Regions from separate parts of the Pseudomonas lijiangensis genome, predicted to be linked through region 2. Evidence: predicted binding sites of a transcription regulator. Region 2 holds the regulator's gene; the other holds the start of a gene.
The links. The regulator sigma-54, encoded in region 2, starts transcription at its own class of promoters, with help from an activator protein. The targets are predictions, from matches to a motif close to ANTGGCATNNANNTTGCTNT.
Positions count from the first base shown of each region.

Region 1 (11,575 bases), 1.4 Mb from region 2:
CGACTGGACGGCCCGGCGCGACTGGCGCGTTTTCTGGAGAGCAGCGAGGCACGCCAGCGCTTCGAGCAGGAGGCCAAGGTATTGCGTCAGTTGCTCGACTCGGACGCTGGCCTGTACGTGATCGATGCCCGCGAACCGATTCTGTCCAAATACCGTGATGAACTGGCGGTACTGGCAAGCTGTGGCAAACCGTTGCTGCCGGTACTGAATTTCGTCAGCAGCCCGCAACAGCGAGAGCCGGACTGGCGCGAAGCGCTTTCGCGTCTTGGCCTTCATGCGCTGGTGCGCTTCGACAGCGTGGCACCACCGGAGGATGGCGAGCGTCGGCTTTATGAAAGCCTGGCGCTGATGATGGAAAGCGCCCGCCCGCAACTGGAGCGCCTGATCGAAGACCAACAGGCCCAGCGCAAGGCCCGACGACACAGCGCCGCACGGCTGATTGCAGAGATGCTGATTGACTGCGCAGCCTGTCGGCGCAGCGTGGACACCGATGCACAGCAGGAACAGAAGGCTATCGAGGAACTGCGCAAAGCCATTCGCCAGCGTGAACAACGTTGCGTCGAAGCGCTGCTCAAGCTGTATGCCTTTCGCACACAGGACGCCTCGGCGGCCGACTTGCCGTTACTGGATGGTCGCTGGGGCGACGACCTGTTCAACCCTGAAACCCTCAAGCAACTGGGCGTACGTGTCGGCGGCGGCGTGGCGGCAGGTGCTGCGGCCGGAGCCGGCGTCGATCTGCTGGTCGGCGGCATCACTCTGGGCGCCGCGGCACTGGTCGGCGCCATTGCGGGCGGCGCACTGCAAACGGCCCGCAGTTATGGCGGGCGGTTGCTGGGCAAACTCAAGGGGCAACGGGAACTGACCGTAGACGATGCAGTGCTGCGACTGCTTGTACTTCGACAGCAACACCTGTTGCAGGCGCTGGACGTGAGGGGCCATGCGGCGATGGACAGCATCGAAGTGAGCGAGCCTCAGGATAAGGCCTGGCGCGAAGGTAAACTTCCCGATGCCGTGCACAAGGCGCGGGCACATCCGCAATGGTCATCGCTCAATCCCGGCGCAAAACTGAGCCAGGCCGAGCGGCAGGAGCAGATCGAAAACCTGGCCAACTCACGGATCGTATGATGCCATCGCGACCAAGGCCCCTCCTACCATCACTCAAGAGGGGCACCGGCAGTCGCTTCACTCATTTTTGCCTACGCTAAACCCGCAAGCCCCGGTATGATCGCGCGCCCGATACACCCGGAAGCCTGAACCGAAATGAAATCCACCTTGATCGCAGCCGCAGAGATCGACCGTCTCGATACCTGGGCCAAGTACTCCAGCCATATGTGCGGTGGCTGTATTTCCAGCTGCTGCACCTTGCCGGTAGAAGTGAAGATCAAGGATCTGATCCGCATCGGCATCGTTGACGAGTTCGAGAAAGACGAGCCCGCCAAGAACATCGCCAAGCGCCTGCAGAAGGAAGGGATCGTCGAGCGCTTCAACCAGAAGTCCGGGATCTTTACCCTGCAGCGCATGAGCAACAACGACTGCCTGTATCTGGATCGCAAGAGTCGCCTGTGCACCATCTATGAAAAGCGCCCGGACACCTGCCGCAACCACCCGAAGATCGGCCCGCGCCCTGGGTATTGCGCGTACAAGCCAAAGGCCGTCGAGCGCCAGAACAGCGGCGCCCTGAACTCCAACTCAGGCCGCGTCCCCCTGAAGTTCTGATCCGCCAGGAGTAATGCTGATCAATCACTTTGTGGGAGGCAGCTTGCTGGCGACTTTAGCGTACAGACGCAGCATATCTGCCAGTTTCACGGTCCAGTCGCCAGCAAGCTGCCTCCCACACATTACTGCGCGGGACCGCTTTCGCGGATGAATCCACTCCTACTCAGTACAGTGAAACCCAGACATAAAAAAACGCCCCCGGCCTTTCGACCGGGGGCGTTTTCATTCAGCCGGGGCTAAATATCAAGCCTTGGCTTTCTTGGCAGCGCGGGTACGCTCGCTTTCGTCGAGGATCTTCTTGCGAAGACGGATCGACTTTGGAGTGACTTCGCACAGCTCGTCGTCCTGGATGAATTCCAGAGCCTGTTCCAGAGTGAAACGAACAGGTGGAACCAGAGCGATGGTTTCGTCTTTACCCGAAGCACGCATGTTGTCGAGCTTCTTGCCCTTGGTAGGGTTGACGCCCAGGTCGTTGTCACGGCTGTTCAGACCAACGATCTGACCGTTGTAGATTTCCTGACCGTGCTCAACGAACAGCTTGCCGCGCGCTTGCAGGGTTTCCAGGGAGTAGGTCAGTGCCTTGCCGGTTTCAACCGAAACCAGAACGCCGTTCTGACGACCGGACATGTCGCCGGACTTCATCACGTCGTAACGGTCGAAGATCGAGGTCAGGATGCCTGCACCGGAGGTCAGGGTCAGGAACTCGTTACGGAAACCGATCAGGCCACGAGCCGGGATGTTGTACTCAAGGCGAACACGGCCCTTGCCATCCGGAACCATGTTGGTCAGGTCGCCTTTACGCAGACCCATTTGCTCCATGATCGCGCCTTGTGCATCTTCCGGCAGGTCGATGGTGACGTTTTCGTACGGTTCGTGTTTCACGCCGTCAACCAGACGGATGATCACTTCCGGACGACCTACGGCCATTTCGAAGCCTTCGCGACGCATGGTTTCGATCAGAACCGAGAGGTGCAGCTCACCACGGCCGGAAACCTTGAACTTGTCAGCCGAGTCGCCTTCTTCAACGCGCAGAGCAACGTTGTACAGCAGCTCTTTGTCCAGACGTTCCTTGATGTTACGGCTGGTGACGAACTTGCCTTCTTTACCGCAGAAAGGCGAGTCGTTGACCTGGAAGGTCATGGCAACGGTTGGCTCGTCAACGGTCAGAGGCTTCATCGCCTCGACAGTGTTTGGATCACACAGGGTGTCGGAGATGAACAGCTCGTCGAAGCCGCTGATGCAGACGATGTCGCCGGCAGCTGCTTCTTCAACGTCGATGCGGTGCAGACCGTGGTGACCCATCAGCTTCAGGATACGGCCGTTGCGCTTCTTGCCGTCGGTGTCGATGGCGACAACCGGAGTGTTCGGCTTGACGCGACCACGAGCGATACGGCCAACACCGATAACACCCAGGAAGCTGTTGTAGTCCAGAGCGGAGATCTGCATCTGGAACGGACCATCGCGGTCAACAGACGGCGCAGGTACGTTGTCGACGATCGACTGGTACAGCGGGGTCATGTCTTCAGCCATTTCGGTGTGGTCCAGACCGGCAATGCCGTTCAGGGCCGAGGCGTAGACGACTTTGAAGTCCAGCTGTTCTTCGGTGGCACCCAGGTTGTCGAACAGGTCGAAGATCTGGTCCAGAACCCAGTCAGGACGCGCGCCCGGACGGTCAACCTTGTTGATGACCACGATTGGACGCAGGCCGGCTTCGAAAGCCTTCTTGGTCACGAAACGGGTTTGCGGCATAGGGCCGTCTTGAGCGTCAACCAGCAGCAGAACGGAGTCGACCATCGACATCACGCGCTCTACTTCACCGCCGAAGTCGGCGTGGCCCGGGGTGTCCACGATGTTGATGTGGTAGCCGTTCCAGTTGATCGCGGTGTTCTTCGCGAGAATGGTAATACCGCGCTCTTTCTCCTGGTCGTTGGAGTCCATGACGCGCTCGTCGTTGAGCTCGTTACGCTCCAGAGTGCCGGACTGACGCAGCAGTTTGTCTACCAGGGTGGTTTTGCCATGGTCAACGTGAGCAATGATGGCGATGTTACGTAGATTTTCGATCACTTGTGTATCTCGATCAGAGGATTCGGTGAGCTGACTGTTGTCAGGCAGCAATTAACATTGAGTCGGCAAAAGCCGTTACGGCTTGACGACTGGTGTCGGGGGGCCGGTGACGCAAGCCACAGGCAAACAGCCCCGGGCACTTAGCTCGGTCGATAAACGCGCACATTGGCATGCCCCTCACTGAGCAGATGGTGAGCATGCAGGCGACTCATGACGCCTTTGTCGCAATACAACAGGTACTGGCGCGTGTTATCCAGTTCCTTGAAGCGGCTGTTCAATGCATAGAACGGCAGCGTCTGTATCTCTACGCCCGGCACTTGCAGCGGCTGGTCTTCCTGGGCATCCGGATGACGGATGTCGATGACGACCTGACCGGCCAGCGCCTGGCTGACTTCTTCTATTTCGACATTCTGGCTCAGATCGTCGATCACCCGATCAATGGTCACCAGCCTGGCACGTTCGAGCGCTCGCTCAAGAACAGCCATGTCGAACTGCTTCTCTTCATACTCAACGCGATTACGCTTGGCGTTGGTCTTGGGGTTGACCGAAATCACCCCGCAATATTCAGGCATGTGCCGGGCGAATTCGGCCGTGCCGATTTCAGTCGCCAGATCGACGATGTCCTGCTTGTGGCTGGCAATCAGCGGTCGCAGCACCAGTTTGTCGGTGGCCGAGTCGATGACCGACAGATTGGGCAGCGTCTGGCTGGACACCTGCGAAATCGCTTCCCCCGTCACCAGCACATCGATTTCGAGACGGTCGGCAACAGATGAGGCAGCGCGCAACATCATACGCTTCAAAACTACACCCATATGACTGTTATCGACTTTCTGCAGAATTTCTCCCAGAACTTCCTCGAAAGGCACGCTTACAAACAGCACTCGCTGGGAGCTGCCGTACTTCTTCCAGATGAAGTGAGCGACTTCCATCACGCCCAGCTCATGGGCACGACCACCCAGATTGAAGAAGCAGAAATGCGCCATCAGGCCACGACGCATGATCTGGTAGGCCGCCACGGTCGAGTCGAAACCACCGGACATCAGTACCAGCGTCTGTTCCAGCGCGCCCAGCGGATAACCGCCCATGCCAGTGTGCTGGTCATGAATGACAAACAGACGCTGGTCGCGAATTTCCATGCGCACCACGAGTTCGGGCTTGCGCAGCTCGATACCGGCGGCGCTGCATTGCTGGCGCAACTTGCTGCCGACGTACTTCTCGACGTCCATGGAGCTGAAATCGTGCCGCCCCGCACGCTTGCAGCGCACGGAAAACATCTTGCCCGGCAGCAGGTCGCCGTAATGCATCTTGCACTTGGCAACGATGTCATCCAGATCGCCCAGCGGGTATTCGGCAACCTGCAGGAAATTGGCGATGCCCGGCATGCAGCTCAGGCGCTCGGTGATGCCCTGCAGGACCTTTGGATCGGTCAGCCTTGTTTCGACCTCAAGGTTGTCCCATACGCCACCCACGACAATGTCCGCGTCCAGTTCACGGAGCACGGTACGAATGTTCTTGGCCAGCTGGCGGATGAACTTCTTGCGCACCGGCGGGCTTTTGATGGTGATTTCAGGAAAAACTTTGACGATTAGTTTCATGGAAACGGTACGTGAGGTGCCGGCCGAAAAAGGGGGGCGCGGATTATAGCGGAAATTGCTCAAGGTTTAACCAGTTATCGTACTACCAATCATCAGCGCACTAAAAAGGCACGCCTCGGCATTTTAAAGCACCATAACAGTGCGTCATTTTGCCGATAAATCCGTTTTCGCCCCCGAAAAGGCCTTGTTTGGGGCAAAAAACCCAACACGGGGCACTGGCATGCAATTTGCTCCCTTGTGAGGCAGGTTGCCTTGGCAGAGTATCTGCGCCGGCATCACCCAAATTTAAGGGGCCACAACCATAACCAGGCCCTAGCCACCCGGAGGACACCATGTCGAAGTCGGTTCAACTCATCAAAGATCATGACGTTAAATGGATTGATCTGCGCTTCACTGACACCAAAGGCAAGCAGCAACACGTCACCATGCCAGCTCGCGATGCGCTGGACGACGACTTCTTTGAAGTCGGCAAGATGTTCGACGGTTCCTCCATTGAAGGCTGGAAAGGTATCGAAGCCTCCGACATGATCCTGCTGCCGGACGACAGCTCCGCAGTTCTGGACCCGTTCACCGAAGAGCCGACCCTGATCCTGGTCTGCGACATCATCGAACCTTCGACCATGCAAGGCTATGACCGCGACCCACGCGCCATCGCCCACCGCGCCGAGGAATACCTGAAGTCCACCGGTATCGGTGACACCGTATTCGTTGGTCCGGAGCCAGAGTTCTTCATCTTCGATTCGGTCAAGTACAAGTCCGACATCTCCGGCTCCATGTTCAAGATCTTCTCCGAGCAAGGCTCGTGGATGACCGACCAGGACGTGGAAGGCGGCAACAAAGGCCACCGTCCAGGTATCAAAGGCGGCTACTTCCCGGTTCCACCGGTCGACCACGACCACGAAATCCGTACTGCCATGTGCAACGCACTGGAAGAAATGGGTCAGGTCGTCGAAGTTCACCACCACGAAGTGGCAACTGCCGGCCAGAACGAAATCGGCGTGAAGTTCAACACCCTGGTTGCCAAGGCTGACGAAGTTCAGACCCTCAAGTATGTCGTGCACAACGTTGCCGACGCTTACGGTCGCACCGCCACCTTCATGCCCAAGCCTCTGTACGGCGATAACGGTTCGGGTATGCACGTTCACATGTCCATCGCCAAAGATGGCAAGAACACCTTCGCAGGCGAAGGCTATGCCGGCCTGTCCGACACCGCTCTGTACTTCATCGGCGGTATCATCAAGCACGGTAAGGCTCTGAACGGCTTCACCAACCCTTCGACCAACTCCTACAAACGTCTGGTCCCGGGCTTCGAAGCTCCGGTCATGCTGGCCTACTCGGCTCGTAACCGTTCCGCTTCGATCCGTATTCCTTACGTCTCCAGCCCACGTGGCCGTCGTATCGAAGCCCGCTTCCCGGATCCGGCAGCCAACCCGTACCTGGCGTTCGCTGCACTGTTGATGGCTGGCCTGGACGGCATCCAGAACAAGATCCACCCTGGCGATGCAGCTGACAAAAACCTGTATGACCTGCCGCCAGAAGAGGCCAAAGGCATTCCACAAGTTTGCGGCAGCCTGAAAGAAGCCCTGGAAGAGCTGGACAAAGGTCGTGCGTTCCTGACCAAAGGCGGCGTTTTCAGCGACGATTTCATCGACGCTTACATCGAGCTGAAAAGCGAAGAAGAAATCAAGGTACGTACTTTCGTACACCCACTGGAATACGAGCTGTACTACAGCTGCTGATCCAGTCGCGCCAGCGGTAATGGCGTAAATGAGGCCTCCTTCGGGAGGCCTTTTTCATGCCCGCGCTTTTACTGGCATGTAGTAAATAGTTAGCACCTTGCTGCCTGAGCTTTTTGGAATTCTTGCGTTTCGCCTTGAGATCAATCAATCGCAAAACCGGGGGTTACATGGACATCAACATCCTGCTGGTCGTCGCCAGCCTGTTATTGGGCAATATGGCTTTCGCTGACAAAAACATGCAGGGCACAAACCAGCCCACATCCCAGATATTGCTCGAAGCCACCCAGTCATGGGATGGAACGCCCTACAAGGCTTATCCCGAAGGCCAGCCGGAACTGAGCATTCTCAAGATCAGCATCCCGGCGAACAGCACGCTGAAATGGCACCAGCACCCCGTTCCAAACGCCGCCTACGTCCTTTCCGGCGAACTCACGGTCGAGGCAAAGGAAGGAGGCAAGTCCATTCGCATCAAAGCAGGTGACACTCTGGCCGAAATGGTGGACATCATTCACCGGGGGAAGACCGGCAATACACCGGTCGAACTCGTTGTGTTCTATGCTGGAGCTGCTGGAACACCGCTATCCCGCTAAACGACCATGCCTCGTATTGCCACTGGCTCTGGTCGATGACCTGGAGTTAAATCTGCGCTCCACCCACCGATTCGAGATGGAACCGCCATGCGCCTGCTTCTGGCCACTTCGCTGTTGACTCTGACGTGCATGTCTCCCGGCATCGCTCTCGCCGCCGAACAGCAACCATCCCTCCTTGAACCCTTGCTGCAAGCCATCAGCGAACGCCTGACCATTGCCGATCAGGTTGCCCTGAGCAAATGGGACAGTGGCAAGGCTGTCGAAGATCCGCCTCGCGAGCAGCAGGTCATCAGTGCAGCCCAGGCCCGTGCAGCCGAATTCAAACTCGATCCCGACGACGTTCAACGACTGTTCCGCGCCCAGATAGAGGCCAACAAACGTGTGCAGAACGCCCTGCTTGAACAGTGGCATACGGCAGGCAAGGCACCCGATACCGAACGCCAGAGTCTGGTCGACGACATCCGCCCCAGACTGGATCGACTGCAGACCGAATTGCTGCGCGCCTATGCCGACTTCCAGCCGGTCCGCTCCTCGGACGACTGTCGGACACTGCTGGATGCCGCACTCAAGCATCACCGCACCGACCCGATTCACGATCAGGCACTGGTACTTGCCACCACCGATCTGTGTGCGGCGAAACTGTAAGCCTGACCGCCCGACCGAAGTGTTCTATGCTGACGACCTTCCCTTTGCTGCCGAGAGCCTCATGCGCCAAAGCCTCATCTGCCTGTTCCTATTGATCAGCCTGCCTGCTGCGGCGCAGATCTATAAGTACACCGATGCGAATGGCAATACCGCATACAGCAATCAGCCGCCCAACGGCATCAAGACCGAGGTCGTAGAGTTGCCGCCACTCAACAGCGTGGAAACCCGGGTTCCCGCGACACCGGCCATGAACACCGCAGCACCACCGACGAGCACACAGACACAGCCTCGGGACGCATACAGCACACTGGAACTGACCGACCTGCCGACAGACGAAGCATTGCGCGCCAATGACGGCACCTTCACGGTGAGCGTGAAGATTCAACCGCGTCTGCGACCCGGCCACCAGCTCCAGTTGCTGGTGGACGGCAACCCTTACGGAACGCCCACCAATATTCCTCGCCTTCAGGTGGTGAATATCGACCGGGGTGAACACAGTTTTGCGGTCGTGGTGCTGGACTCCCAACGTGTCGTCCAGCAAAGCCAGACAATCACCCTCACCGTGCAGCGCGTCCATGTCAACCGGCCCTGAACGACACCTGCTCCATGGCCTGCTGATGTGCCTGTTGCTGCTGGCAGCCTTGCCATCAGCCGCTGACGTCTATACCTACATCGATGCCAACGGCAACCGGGTATTCACCGATCAGCCGCGCAAGAATGCCAAGCGCGTGGAGATACCGCCCAGCAACAACATGACGGGCACACCACCTGCCCGCACCTATCAGGCAGCACCCGCAAAACCCAAGGCCAAGTCGATATTTCGCTATCAACTGCTGCGGGTGCTGGTCCCCGAGCCGGACGGAACAGTACGCAGCACCAGCGGCGACGTCATCGTAACCGTCACCAGCGAACCGGCTCTGCAGCCCGGCCACAACTATCGCCTGTTTCTGGATGGCCAACTCGCAGGCCAGCCAGGGCGTAGCCCGGTCATCCCGCTGAGCAATATTGATCGGGGTACGCACCAGCTATCGGTCGAGATAGTCGATGAGTACGACCGCGTGCTGGAAAAAACACCCAACCAGCCCTTCCACATGCTGCGCACCTCACTGGCGCAAAAACGCAAAGCCAACCCCTGCCAGCTTCCCGAGTACGGTGTACGTCCCGAGTGCCCGATCAAGGACAAGCCCGAAGAAGAAAGCAGCATCCTGCCTTTTTTCTAGGCATAAAAGGCCATCCCGCCAACAAGGCACCTTAATGGTGCATCATGTGCTTCGGCACGCCTCAAGACAGCCCAATATGGTTCAGAAATGACTGTCGCATGGCGCCTTATGTGAGCACCGATCCAAAAAAGGCCCGATTTTGCGAATTAAACGCTTCTTTTCGGAGCCTTGGTTTGGTTCTTGCAACTTCGCTTGTACAGCACCCCGTTAAGCACCGTATCAGTGGCTTTGCTGATGCTGGCCAGGACGGCTCAGCCCTGCACCTCCGCGATTGCAATGTGCCAAAAGAGGTCAACAAGATTCATGACTATCAGCGACGCGCTGCACCGTCTGTTACTGGACAACCTGACCACTGCCACCATTCTGCTCAATGCCGATCTGCGCCTTGAGTACATGAACCCGGCAGCGGAAATGCTGCTGGCCATCAGTGGTCAGCGCAGCCATGGACAATTCATCAGCGAACTGTTCACCGAGTCCGCCGAAGCACTCAGCTCGCTTCGTCAGGCCGTGGAACAGGCCCACCCTTTCACCAAGCGTGAAGCCATGCTTACCGCACTGACCGGCCAGACCCTGACCGTCGACTATGCGGTGACACCTATCCTCAACAAGGGTGAAACCCTTTTGCTGCTTGAGGTTCATCCTCGTGATCGCCTGTTGCGCATCACCAAGGAAGAGGCCCAGCTGTCCAAGCAGGAAACCACCAAGATGCTGGTGCGTGGCCTGGCTCACGAAATCAAGAACCCCCTCGGCGGAATTCGCGGCGCGGCCCAGTTGCTGTCCCGCGAACTGCCCGAGGAAAGCCTCAAGGACTACACCAACGTCATCATCGAAGAGGCCGATCGCCTGCGTAATCTGGTCGACCGGATGCTGGGCTCCAACAAGCTGCCTTCGCTGGCCATGACCAATGTGCACGAAGTACTTGAGCGGGTCAGCAGTCTGGTCGAGGCAGAAACCCAAGGGTGCATCACTCTGGTGCGCGACTATGATCCAAGCATCCCGGACGTTCTGATCGACCGTGAACAAATGATTCAGGCCGTACTCAATATCGTACGCAACGCGATGCAGGCCATCGGCAGTCAGAACGAGCTGCGCCTGGGACGAATCACCCTGCGCACCCGCGCCATGCGCCAGTTCACCATCGGGCACATTCGCCATCGACTGGTGAGCAAGATCGAAATCATCGACAACGGCCCCGGTATTCCGGCCGAACTTCAGGAAACCATTTTCTACCCCATGGTCAGTGGCCGCCCGGATGGTACGGGACTAGGTCTTGCCATTACCCAGAACATCATTAGCCAGCACCAGGGGCTGATCGAATGTGAGAGCCATACCGGCCACACCACTTTCTCGATCTTCCTGCCGCTGGAACAAGGAGCCGCTTCGCCATGAGCCGTAGTGAAACTGTCTGGATCGTAGATGACGATCGTTCCATCCGCTGGGTACTGGAAAAGGCTCTGCAACAGGAAGGCATGACCACACAAAGCTTCGATAGCGCGGATGGGGTGATGAGTCGCCTGGCCCGTCAGCAACCGGACGTGATCATTTCCGACATCCGCATGCCCGGTGCCAGTGGCCTGGATCTGCTGGCCAGGATTCGCGAGCAGCATCCGCGCCTGCCGGTGATCATCATGACCGCACACTCGGACCTGGACAGCGCCGTGGCGTCGTATCAGGGAGGTGCCTTCGAGTACCTGCCAAAACCGTTCGACGTCGACGAAGCCGTCTCGCTGGTCAAGCGTGCCAACCAGCACGCCCAGGAGCAACAAGGCCTGGATGCAGCTCCAACCCTGACCCGCACCCCGGAAATCATTGGTGAAGCCCCTGCGATGCAGGAAGTGTTTCGCGCCATCGGGCGTTTGAGCCACTCCAACATCACCGTGCTGATCAATGGCGAGTCGGGCACCGGTAAAGAACTGGTCGCCCACGCCCTGCACCGCCACAGCCCGCGTTCGGCTTCGCCGTTCATTGCGCTGAACATGGCAGCGATTCCCAAGGATCTGATGGAG
Region 1 is NZ_CP076668.1:377,855-389,429, reverse strand. Features, by position in the region: gene KQP88_RS01795 (GTPase/DUF3482 domain-containing protein) at 1-1,125, shown strand, start outside; gene KQP88_RS01790 (YkgJ family cysteine cluster protein) at 1,261-1,716, shown strand; gene typA (translational GTPase TypA) at 1,960-3,780, opposite strand; gene thiI (tRNA uracil 4-sulfurtransferase ThiI) at 3,921-5,375, opposite strand; gene glnA (glutamate--ammonia ligase) at 5,708-7,114, shown strand; gene KQP88_RS01770 (cupin domain-containing protein) at 7,351-7,704, shown strand; gene KQP88_RS01765 (chorismate mutase) at 7,792-8,349, shown strand; gene KQP88_RS01760 (DUF4124 domain-containing protein) at 8,411-8,941, shown strand; gene KQP88_RS01755 (DUF4124 domain-containing protein) at 8,925-9,569, shown strand; gene glnL (nitrogen regulation protein NR(II)) at 9,873-10,958, shown strand; gene ntrC (nitrogen regulation protein NR(I)) at 10,955-11,575, shown strand, end outside.
Region 1: a site for sigma-54 is predicted at 5,590-5,609, ahead of glnA (glutamate--ammonia ligase). Genes of this name have one in related genera too.

Region 2 (11,575 bases):
GCTCGGCAGCACCAATGGCTCCAGCGGTCATGAGCTTGCACTGGGCAATCTGCAGATCCAGCGGCTCATAAAGCCCCTGGCCGCTGTACTCCATCAACACATCCTTGCCCGCGACACCCAGATCGGCAGCGCCATGCTCGACATAGGTCGGCACATCGGTAGCGCGCACGATCAGCAGACGCACGTCGTCCTGAGTCGTGGGGATGATCAGCTTGCGGCTCTTGTCCGGATTCTCGGTTGGCACAATGCCCGCTTCGGCAAGAAGCGGCAGTGTATCGTCGAGGATACGGCCCTTGGACAGTGCGATGGTCAACATGGAAAACGTAAGTCCTTATCAGGAAACTTTTGCTCCGGGCAGACGGCCCGAAACAACACTTGAGCCCGACATGACGGGCTCAAGGTGAAACGAATCAGAAAATCACACTGCGGGCTCCACTGCCCGGAAGGCAGTGGAGCCCCATGCTGCTAGCCCGGAACGCGACGGATCTTGGCACCCAGCATTTGCAGTTTCTCTTCGATGCACTCGTAGCCACGGTCGATGTGGTAGATGCGATCGATCAGGGTATCGCCCTGGGCAACCAGCGCCGAGATCACCAGACTGGCCGATGCACGCAGGTCGGTCGCCATCACAGGCGCGCCCTTGAGCACTTCGGTACCGGTCACGATTGCCGTATTACCTTCCACCTGGATTTGTGCGCCCATGCGATGCATTTCATAGACATGCATGAAGCGGTTTTCAAAGATGGTTTCGATCACTGCGCCAGTGCCTTCCGCGATTGCGTTGAGCGAGATGAACTGCGCCTGCATGTCGGTCGGGAACGCCGGGTAAGGCGCGGTACGCACGTTGACCGCCTTGGGGCGCTTGCCGTGCATGTCCAGCTCGATCCAGTCTTCGCCGCTGGTGATTTCTGCACCGGCTTCCTGGAGCTTGAGCAATACCGCTTCGAGGATGGTCGGATCGGTGTCCTTGACCTTGACGCGGCCACCGGTGGCAGCAGCGGCAACCAGGTAGGTGCCGGTCTCGATGCGGTCAGGCATGACCTTGTAGGTCGCAGGACCCAGACGCTTCACACCGTCGATGGTGATGGTGTCGGTACCGGCGCCCTGGATTTTCGCACCCATGGCGATCAGGAAGTTCGCCAGATCGACGACTTCAGGCTCGCGGGCGGCATTCTGCAGAACGCTGCGACCGTTTGCCAGGCTGGCAGCCATCATGATGTTCTCGGTACCGGTCACGCTCACGGTATCGAAGAAGAAGTTGGCACCACGCAGGCCGCCTTCAGGGGCCTTGGCCTTGATGTAGCCACCTTCGACATCGATGATCGCGCCCATGGCTTCAAGGCCACGGATGTGCAGGTCGACCGGACGCGAACCGATGGCGCAACCGCCAGGCAGTGCGACTTCGGCCTCACCGAAACGGGCAACCATCGGGCCCAGAACCAGAATCGACGCACGCATGGTTTTAACCAGTTCGTACGGCGCGACCAGGGTCTTGATGGTGCGCGGGTCGATTTCGACGCTGAGTTTCTCGTCGATCACAGGCTCGATGCCCATACGACCGAACAGCTCGATCATGGTGGTGATGTCGTGCAGGTGCGGCAGGTTCTGAACGACTACCGGGCCATCGGCCAGCAGCGTAGCCGAGAGAATCGGCAGGGCAGAGTTCTTTGCCCCGGAAATGCGGATTTCGCCATCAAGACGAACACCACCGGTAATAATCAATTTATCCATTAGAATCTCGACACCAATTGGCTCAGGTGCGCTCGGCCCAGGCAGCGCGGCTGAAAAATTTCATAGTGACCGCGTGGATGCTGCCATCGGCAATCCAAGGGTTCAAATGGGCATAGATGTTTTGCTGACGCTTGACGGGGCTCAGGCTGGCCATCTCGTCACTGATGATGTTCAGCTGGAAATTGCAGCCTTGGCCTTCAACTTCCACCTGGATTTCGGGCAGCTTTCCTTCAAGGAAGGTCTTAACTTCTACAGCCTGCATGCTTAACCTCGATCGGCGCCCTACGCGCGCGGGTCGGCCATCATACAAAAAAGCCCATGCTATGCGAACCCCAACGAAGGGGTGCCAGACAAAGGGCTTTCCCGATAACCGCTATTAATGACTATCCAAAAGCTCGCTCAAGCCGGATACACGGGCAATTTCCCGCATGTCCTCGGGCAATGACTGCACGCTGACCGACTTGCCCGCATCACTGGCATCACGCATGAACGCCAGCAGCAGGGCCAGCCCGACGCTGCTGGACTTCACCACACCGGAGCAGTCCAGAATCAGGCTCGGTGCATCGCTGGACTTGATGAGGGCCGCGCCCTGCTTGCGCAGTTGCGGCCCGCTACGGTAATCCAGCACGCCCGTCAGCTGCAATTGCCCGGGCGAGCCAAAGCGTACGGCAGACTCACTCATTGCGCAGACTTCTGCGCAGCTTCGGTCGTCACTTCCTTGGCCTTGGCGACTTCACCCGCCCAGCCATCGATGGTCTTGTCCAGGTCGTTGCCATTACGCTGCATGGCATCGGCGAACTGGTCACGGAACAGCTTGCCGATGTTGATGCCATTGATGATCACGTTACGCACTTTCCACTCGCCGTTGATTTTCTCAAGGGTGTAGGAAACCGGATAAACCGCGCCGTTGTTGCCTTTTACCTGCATATCGACGCTGGTGCGATCAGCACCCTCATCCTTGGCAGGAGAAACGATGATGCCCTGGTTGTTGTACTCCAGCAGCGCATTGCCATAGAACTGCATCAGGCTGCGCTTGAAGTTTTCCTGGAAACGCTGCATCTGCTCAGGCGTGGCCTTGCGCGAGTACTTGACGGTCATGATGCTTCTGGAAATGCCGTCAGCATCCACTACCGGGCCAACGATACGGTTCAAGGCATCGTAGAACGCGCTCGGATTGGATTTGTACTGCTCTTTGTTGCTGGCCAGATCGCTCAGCAACTCCTTGGTGGTGCGATCTACCAGGTCATGAGCGGACGGAGTTGCCGCCGCATTTGCCATCATCGGCAGCACGGCCAGCAACACCAGCAGACCACGGCGCAGGATAGAGATCATTTAAAGCTCCTCATTTGGCTTCTTTACTCACGGTATTGAGCAGGAATTTCCCGATCAGGTCTTCCAGCACAAGCGATGACTGCGTGTCATGGATCGTGCTGCCGTCCTTGAGCAGGGACTGGTCACCGCCCACGCTGATACCAATGTATTTTTCACCGAGCAGACCGGAGGTCAGGATCGAAGCGGTGGAGTCAGAAGGCAGGTTATCCACCTTTTTCTGGATCTCCAGCGTCACACGACCGGTAAAGGTGTCACGATCCAGATCGATTGCCGTTACCCGGCCGATCGGCACACCCGCCATGCTCACCTTGGCTCTGACAGTCAAACCGGCGATATTGTCGAAGTATGCGTAAAGTTTATAGCTGTCATTGGTCGCACTGGCGCTCAAGCCGCTGACACGCAGGGCGAGCAATAGCAAAGCCAGTATCCCGGCCAGCAGGAACAGGCCGACTCCGGTTTCGATTGCACGGTTTTGCATCAGAAATCTCCAAACATCAAGGCGGTCAGAATAAAGTCGAGGCCCAGCACTGCCAGTGAGGCATATACAACGGTTTTGGTCGTGGCACGGCTGATCCCCTCGGAAGTGGGCTCACAGTCATAACCCTGGAAAACGGCGATCCAGGTCACCACGAAGGCAAAGACGACACTTTTGATAACACCATTGAGCACATCACTGGTGAAGGAAACGCTGCTCTGCATGTTCGACCAGAAGGAGCCTTCATAGACACCCAGCCAGTCGATTGCGACCCACGAGCCACCCCAGATTCCGACCACACTGAAAATGATCGCCAGCAGCGGCAGGGAAATGAACCCGGCCCACAGGCGTGGTGCAATGATGTACTTGAGAGGGTCGACACCGATCATTTCAAGGCTGGACAACTGCTCGGTGGACTTCATGTTGCCGATTTCCGCCGTCAGTGCGGAACCGGCACGCCCGGCAAACAGCAGCGCTGTCACCACAGGCCCCAGCTCACGCAGCAGGGTCAATGCGACCATCTGGCCCACGGCCTGCTCCGAACCGTATCTGGCCAGGATGCTGAAGCCCTGAAGAGCCAGCACCATGCCGATGAAAATGCCCGACACGACGATGATGACCAGAGACATCACGCCCACCGAGTACAACTGTTTGATCAGCAGCGAAAAACCGCCGCCGATCCCGCCGCGCCCCAGCAAGGCATGGCCCAGAAAGATGCCGGATCGCCCCAGCACTGCAACGGTATCAATGGCCGAACGCCCGAACAGGCGAATACGGTCCAGCAATGACTTATTGCGCATCAGCGCTTCCCCAAAAGATCTTCACGAAAATCCGGTGCCGGATAGTGAAATGGAACGGGGCCGTCCGGCTCGCCGGTCATGAACTGACGAATGCGCGGATTATCCGAGGACATCAGTTCCTGCGGCGTACCCTGCCCCAACACCTGTCCGTCTCCGACGACGTAAAGGTAGTCCGCGATACTTGCTGTCTCGGAAAGATCATGAGACACCACGATACTGGTGATCCCCAGCGCATCGTTGAGCAAGCGGATCAGACGCACCAGAACCCCCATGGCTATCGGGTCCTGCCCGACAAAGGGTTCGTCGTACATGAGAATCTGCGGATCGAGGGCGATCGCACGGGCAAGCGCCACGCGACGCTTCATGCCACCGGACAACTCGTCGGGCATCAGCTCGAGCGCGCCGCGCAAGCCCACTGCCTGCAATTTGAGCAGGACGATGTCGCGGATCATCTCTTCCGGTAACTGGGTGTGAACGCGCAAGGGAAAGGCGACGTTCTCGAAAACATCGAGATCGGTGAACAAGGCGCCGCTCTGGAACAGGACACCCATGTTCTTGCGCGCATCGAACAGGTCGCTGCGTGACAGCTCGGGCAGGTTCTGGCCATTGACCCAGACCTCGCCCGAACTTGGCCGCAATTGCGCTCCCATGAGCCGAAGCAAGGTCGTCTTGCCACAGCCGGACGGCCCCATGATCCCGGTGACCTTCCCCTTGGGAATACGAATATCGACATCAGTGAATATGCTGCGCGTGCCGCGTTTGAAGGACACTCCTTTCAAATCGACCGCGTAGGCGTCATCGGCGCTCATCTAAACTCCTTGCGATACAGCTTCTCCCTTCTCCTGCCTGCTCTCGCGAGACACAGACAGCACGGGCCAGCCGAACAAGCCGCGCACTATATCACCGCAGCAGCACGCCACCCAAGAAGAGAACCTGTTTGTTAGATACCCCACAGCACCTTGCAGACACCCTGTGCAGGCTGAAATAAACCTGAGAAAAGCCCTTGCAATAACCCCGAAAGGCTGAACAAGCCACCCCAGATACAACTCCATGACGATCAGACGTGAGGGAATCGTACATTACCGCTATAATCGCCGCCTTTCAGCAAGCCGACTAATTCAAGATATGACCCGATCCAGCGACCTGACTCAATCCGCGCAACGAACCATCCGCCTCGAAATGGAAGCCATACAAGGCTTGCTCGGCCATCTCGATGGCGATTTCGTGCGCGCGTGCGAAATGATTCTGGCCAGCAAGGGACGCGTCGTAGTGGTCGGCATGGGCAAGTCCGGCCACATCGGCAGAAAGATCGCCGCAACCCTGGCCAGCACCGGCACGACCTCTTATTTCGTGCATCCCGCCGAAGCCAGCCATGGCGACATGGGCATGATTACCCGTGACGACATCATTCTGGCCCTGTCCAACTCCGGCACGACCAATGAAATCGTTACCCTGCTGCCCCTCATCAAGCGCCTGGGTATCAAGATGATCAGCCTGACGGGCAACCCGACGTCGGTCATGGCCAAGGCGGCCGACGTCAACCTCAACGTCCAGGTGGAACACGAAGCCTGCCCGCTGAACCTGGCGCCCACGTCCTCGACTACCGCAGCCCTGGTCATGGGTGACGCCCTGGCCGTTGCATTGCTCGAAGCTCGCGGCTTCACCGCAGAAGATTTCGCGTTCTCGCACCCCGGCGGCGCACTGGGCCGACGCCTGCTGCTCAAAGTCGAGAACGTCATGCACACTGGCAACGCCCTGCCCAAGGTTCAGCGCGGCACCCCGCTACGCGATGCGCTGCTGGAAATGACCCGCAAGGGCCTGGGCATGACCGCAATCGTCGACGCCGACGGCAAGCTGGCCGGGATCTTCACCGACGGCGACCTGCGCCGCACCCTGGATCGCCCGATCGACATTCGCGAAACCACCATAGATGAAGTCATGACCCTTCATGGCAAGACGGCCCGCGCAGACATGCTCGCCGCCGAAGCCCTGAAAATCATGGAAGATCACAAGATCGGCGCGCTGATCGTCGTCGACGCCGATGACCGCCCGACCGGCGCCTTCAACCTGCAGGACCTGCTGCGAGCGGGTGTCATGTAATGGCTACTCTTCTGCTCTTTATGAATCAGGAACAAATCACCTGCCAGGGCAACGATCTGCCAGACTTGTCGCCTGCGCGCCGGGTAACATTGAAGCAGCCCGCCATGCGCCCTTATGGAAGCCTTTTCTATGTTCAGTAAGAAAATACGCACGATCCTGACCTTCGGGGTGCTGGCACTGCTGCTTGCCGCAGTCGGCTACTGGAACATCAGCCCGGAAAGCTTCATGGATCAGCCTGTCGCCGCCACCGACGACACCGCCATCGACTATTACGCCATCAATGCCCATAGCGTGCAGTACCTGCCCGACGGCAAGATGCAATACGACATGACTGCCGACAAGGTCGAACACGTCAAGGCAACGGATATCACCCTGCTGACCAAACCCGACCTGCACATGTACCGCGGCACCCTGTTCCCGTGGCACGTACAGAGCGAACGCGGCGAAGTTTCGCCGGGCGGCACCGAAGTTGAACTGATCGACTCCGTACGTGTTGCACGTACCGATGAAAAGCAGCGTACGACTATCATTACCAGCAGTCGTATGACCGTATTCCCACAGAAGCAATATGCGCAGACCGAGCAAGTGGTTAGAATCGACGCCGCTGGCGGTGTAACGACAGCCAAGGGAATGAAAGCGTATTTGAACGACGGCAGGATGGACCTGCTGTCCAACGTAAGAGGACAGTATGAGTCTCGTTAAAACTCTTCCTTTTTTGCTCGGCCTGGGCGCAGCACTGGGAAGCGCGAGCGCCTGGTCCCTGCCAACCGATCGCGATCAGCCGATCCACATCCAGTCTGACGATGCGCAGCTCGATGACAAGAAAGGCGTTGCCACCTACAAGGGCAACGTGATCATCACTCAGGGTTCGATGAAGATCACCGGTAATACCGTGACCATCACTCGTAACGCACAGGGCGAAGTCGACGTATTCACCTCCGTCGGCAACCTGGCCTATTACGAGCAGAAACCCTCGGTAGACAAGCCGATCGTGCAGGCCTATGGCGTCACCATCCAGTATTACGCGGCACAGGACCGCATCGTACTGATCGACAAGGCCAAGGTCATCAACGACGGCAACACCTCCGAAGGCGAGAAGATCGTCTATGACACTGTGAAGCAGGTCGTCACCGCAGGTCGCGCCAATGGCGGCGCTAAAGTGACTGCACCGCGCCCACGGATCGACATGGTCATCCAGCCTAAAAAGAAAACCGAACAGCAGAAGGCCCAGTAAATGGCGACGCTTAAAGCCCAGCATCTGGCTAAAAGCTACAAGAGTCGTCAGGTCGTACGCGACGTAAGCCTGTCCATCGACAGCGGTCAGATCGTAGGCTTGCTCGGCCCCAACGGCGCCGGCAAGACGACCTGCTTCTACATGATCGTCGGTCTGGTACAGGCCGATCAGGGCCGCGTCCTGATCGATGACCTCGATGTCAGCCACCAGCCGATGCACGGCCGCGCCCGCGCAGGCATTGGCTATCTGCCTCAGGAAGCCTCGATCTTCCGCAAGCTGTCCGTGTCCGACAACATCATGGCCATCCTCGAGACCCGCAAGGAACTCGACTCAGCCGCACGTCGCAAGGAGCTGGAAAGCCTGCTTCAGGAATTCCACATCACCCACATCCGCGACAACCTGGGCATGAGCCTTTCGGGTGGTGAGCGCCGCCGCGTGGAAATTGCCCGGGCACTGGCCACCGCACCCAAGTTCATCCTGCTCGACGAACCTTTCGCAGGTGTAGACCCCATCTCGGTGGGCGATATCAAACAGATCATTCATCACCTCAAAGCCAAGGGCATCGGCGTGCTGATCACCGATCACAACGTGCGCGAAACCCTGGATATCTGCGAAACCGCCTACATCGTGAACGACGGGCAATTGATTGCCGAAGGCGACTCGGAAACCATTCTGGCCAACCAGCTGGTGAAAGAGGTCTACCTCGGCCACGAGTTCCGCCTGTAGTCGATCCTGTGTGAGCTCTCTTGATGCGAGCTTTGCCTAAGCATCCTGTTGACAATGCATTTTTTGTCATGATGCTCTAGGCAAACACTTCAGATTCAGGCATATAACTTGCTTAAGTTGGCGCTTCGGCGCCCTGTAGTGGATGGCGCATGTGCGCCGGCGAATAAGGTGTTTAGCCCCTGCCATGAAACCATCGCTAGTCTTGAGAATGGGCCAGCAGCTGACGATGACACCGCAGCTGCAACAGGCTATCCGCTTGCTCCAGTTATCGACCCTGGACCTCCAGCAAGAGATTCAGGAAGCACTGGAATCCAACCCTATGCTGGAACGCCAGGAGGAAGGCGAAGACTTCGACAACTCCGACCCTCTGGCCGACAACATCGAGCAAAAGCCCAATACCGAGATCCAGGAACCCAGCTATCAGGAATCCGCACCCACTGTGGACAACCTGGAAGAGGGCGAATGGAACGAGCGCATTCCAAACGAATTGCCCGTCGATACCGCCTGGGAAGATGTCTACCAGACCAGCGCCAGCAGCCTGCCCAGCAACGATGACGACGAATGGGACTTCACCACCCGCACGTCCGCTGGCGAAAGCCTGCAGAGCCATCTGCTGTGGCAATTGAACGTGGCGCCGATGTCCGACAAGGACCGGCTGATTGCCGTCACCCTGATCGACTGCATCAATAACCAGGGCTATCTCGACGAAACCCTCGAAGAAATCGTCGAAGCCTTCGATCCCGAACTGGATATCGAACTCGACGAGATCGAAGCCGTTCTGCACCGTATCCAGCAATTCGAACCTGCCGGTATCGGCGCCCGCAACCTGAGCGAATGCCTGCTGCTGCAATTGCGCCAGCTACCGGCCAAGACCCGCTGGCTGAGCGAAGCCCAGCGCCTGGTCACCGACTACATCGACCTGCTGGGCAGTCGCGACTACACCCAGCTCATGCGTCGCATGAAGCTCAAGGAAGACGAACTGCGCCAGGTCATCGAACTGGTCCAGAGCCTCAACCCGCGCCCCGGCTCGCAGATCGAATCCACCGAAGCCGAATATGTCGTGCCCGATGTGATCGTGCGCAAGGACAACGAGCGCTGGCTGGTGGAGCTGAATCAGGAATCCGTGCCGCGCCTGCGGGTCAACCCGCAATATGCCGGTTTTGTGCGCCGGGCCGACACCAGCGCCGACAACACCTTCATGCGCAATCAGTTGCAGGAAGCCCGCTGGTTCATCAAGAGCCTGCAGAGCCGCAACGAAACCCTGATGAAGGTTGCCACCCAGATCGTCGAACATCAGCGCGGTTTTCTCGAGTATGGCGACGAAGCCATGAAGCCGCTCGTCCTGCATGACATCGCCGAAGCCGTAGGCATGCACGAGTCGACAATTTCCCGCGTGACCACCCAGAAGTTCATGCATACCCCAAGGGGTATTTACGAGCTGAAATACTTCTTTTCCAGCCACGTCAGCACCTCCGAAGGCGGGGAATGCTCTTCGACGGCAATTCGCGCAATCATCAAGAAACTGGTTGCAGCGGAAAATCAGAAAAAGCCGTTGAGTGATAGCAAGATCGCTGGTTTACTGGAGGCACAAGGCATTCAAGTAGCCCGTCGCACAGTTGCCAAGTACCGCGAGTCGCTCGGAATCGCACCTTCGAGTGAACGCAAGCGACTGATGTGATGCAGGCAGAGCCACAGCGTTCCAGCGGCAGGAATGAACTCCTGCTTCTATATGCACTGGCAAAGGAGAAAGCTGTATGCAAGTCAATATCAGTGGACACCAACTGGAAGTGACCAAGCCCCTTCGCGAATACGTTGAGCTCAAGCTCAAGAAGCTCGAAGGGCATTTTGACAAGATTACTAACGTGCAGGTCACCCTGGCGGTCGAGAAGCTCAAACAGAAGATCGAAGCCACACTGCACATCCATGGTGGAGAGGTCGTAGCCAACGCCGAACATGACGACATGTACGCGGCCATCGACCTTCTCACTGATAAGCTCGACAGACAATTGCTCAAGCATAAGGAGAAGCAGCAGAACATCCTTAAAGGTGCGACAGCTCGCTGACACTCATTCCAATGATCCGACTTGAAAACATCCTGACCCCCGGCCGTTCATGCGTGAACGTGTCGGGCGGCAGTAAAAAACGCGTACTCGAACAAATTGCCAACCTGATCGGTCGAGAAGTACCGAGCATGGACCAGCAAAGTGTGTTTGAAAGCCTTGTTGCCCGCGAAAAACTGGGATCTACCGGTTTTGGCAACGGCATTGCCATCCCCCATTGCCGCCTTGCAGGGTGTGAAACACCTGTGAGCGCAGTCATGCGCCTGGAATCGCCTATCGATTTCGACGCCATCGATGGTGCCCCGGTCGACCTGCTGTTTGTCCTGCTCGTCCCGGAAGCGGCCACCGATGAACACCTGGAGCTGCTGCGCCAGATAGCCAGCATGCTTGACCGCACTGAAGTGCGTGACCGCCTACGCAGTGCCGAAAGCGGTGAAACGCTTTATCAAGTGGTACTGGACGTACAGAACGGACATTGAACATGCGCCTGATCGTCGTGAGTGGTCGTTCGGGTTCTGGCAAGAGCACAGCTCTGAATGTGCTGGAAGACAACGGTTTCTATTGCGTGGACAACGTTCCTGCCGGCCTCCTTCCGGAACTGGCAGAGCGTGCGCTGATGAACAGCGAGCTGGCAGAACCTCTGCTGGCGGTGTCCATCGATGCACGTAACCTCCCGAGCCACCTGACGCGCTTCCCGCAGATCCTCGCCGAACTTCGTGCACTGAATATCCAGTGCGACGTGCTCTATCTGGATGCCGACGAAGCGACGCTGCTCAAACGCTTCTCCGAAACTCGCCGTCGTCACCCGCTCAGCACGGCGAATCGTTCATTGGCAGAAGCCATACACGACGAAACGACTCTGCTGGGGCCAATCATCGATCTGGCCGATCTCAAGATCAACACCACGCACCTGAACCTCTATCAGCTACGCGACACCCTCAAGCTTCGCCTGCTGAACAGGCCTGAAGCCGGTACCGCCTTCCTGATCGAGTCGTTCGGTTTCAAGCGTGGCATGCCTGTGGACGCCGACGTCGTATTCGATGTGCGCTGCCTGCCCAATCCGTACTGGAAGCCTGAACTGCGCGACCATTCGGGCCTCGATGCCCCCGTTATCGAA
Region 2 is NZ_CP076668.1:4,823,838-4,835,412, forward strand. Features, by position in the region: gene hisG (ATP phosphoribosyltransferase) at 1-316, opposite strand, end outside; gene murA (UDP-N-acetylglucosamine 1-carboxyvinyltransferase) at 466-1,731, opposite strand; gene KQP88_RS20180 (BolA family protein) at 1,754-1,993, opposite strand; gene KQP88_RS20185 (STAS domain-containing protein) at 2,108-2,413, opposite strand; gene KQP88_RS20190 (MlaC/ttg2D family ABC transporter substrate-binding protein) at 2,410-3,063, opposite strand; gene mlaD (outer membrane lipid asymmetry maintenance protein MlaD) at 3,074-3,541, opposite strand; gene mlaE (lipid asymmetry maintenance ABC transporter permease subunit MlaE) at 3,541-4,338, opposite strand; gene KQP88_RS20205 (ATP-binding cassette domain-containing protein) at 4,338-5,147, opposite strand; gene KQP88_RS20210 (KpsF/GutQ family sugar-phosphate isomerase) at 5,464-6,438, shown strand; gene lptC (LPS export ABC transporter periplasmic protein LptC) at 6,568-7,140, shown strand; gene lptA (lipopolysaccharide transport periplasmic protein LptA) at 7,127-7,672, shown strand; gene lptB (LPS export ABC transporter ATP-binding protein) at 7,673-8,398, shown strand; gene KQP88_RS20230 (RNA polymerase factor sigma-54) at 8,583-10,076, shown strand; gene hpf (ribosome hibernation-promoting factor, HPF/YfiA family) at 10,153-10,461, shown strand; gene ptsN (PTS IIA-like nitrogen regulatory protein PtsN) at 10,473-10,937, shown strand; gene rapZ (RNase adapter RapZ) at 10,940-11,575, shown strand, end outside.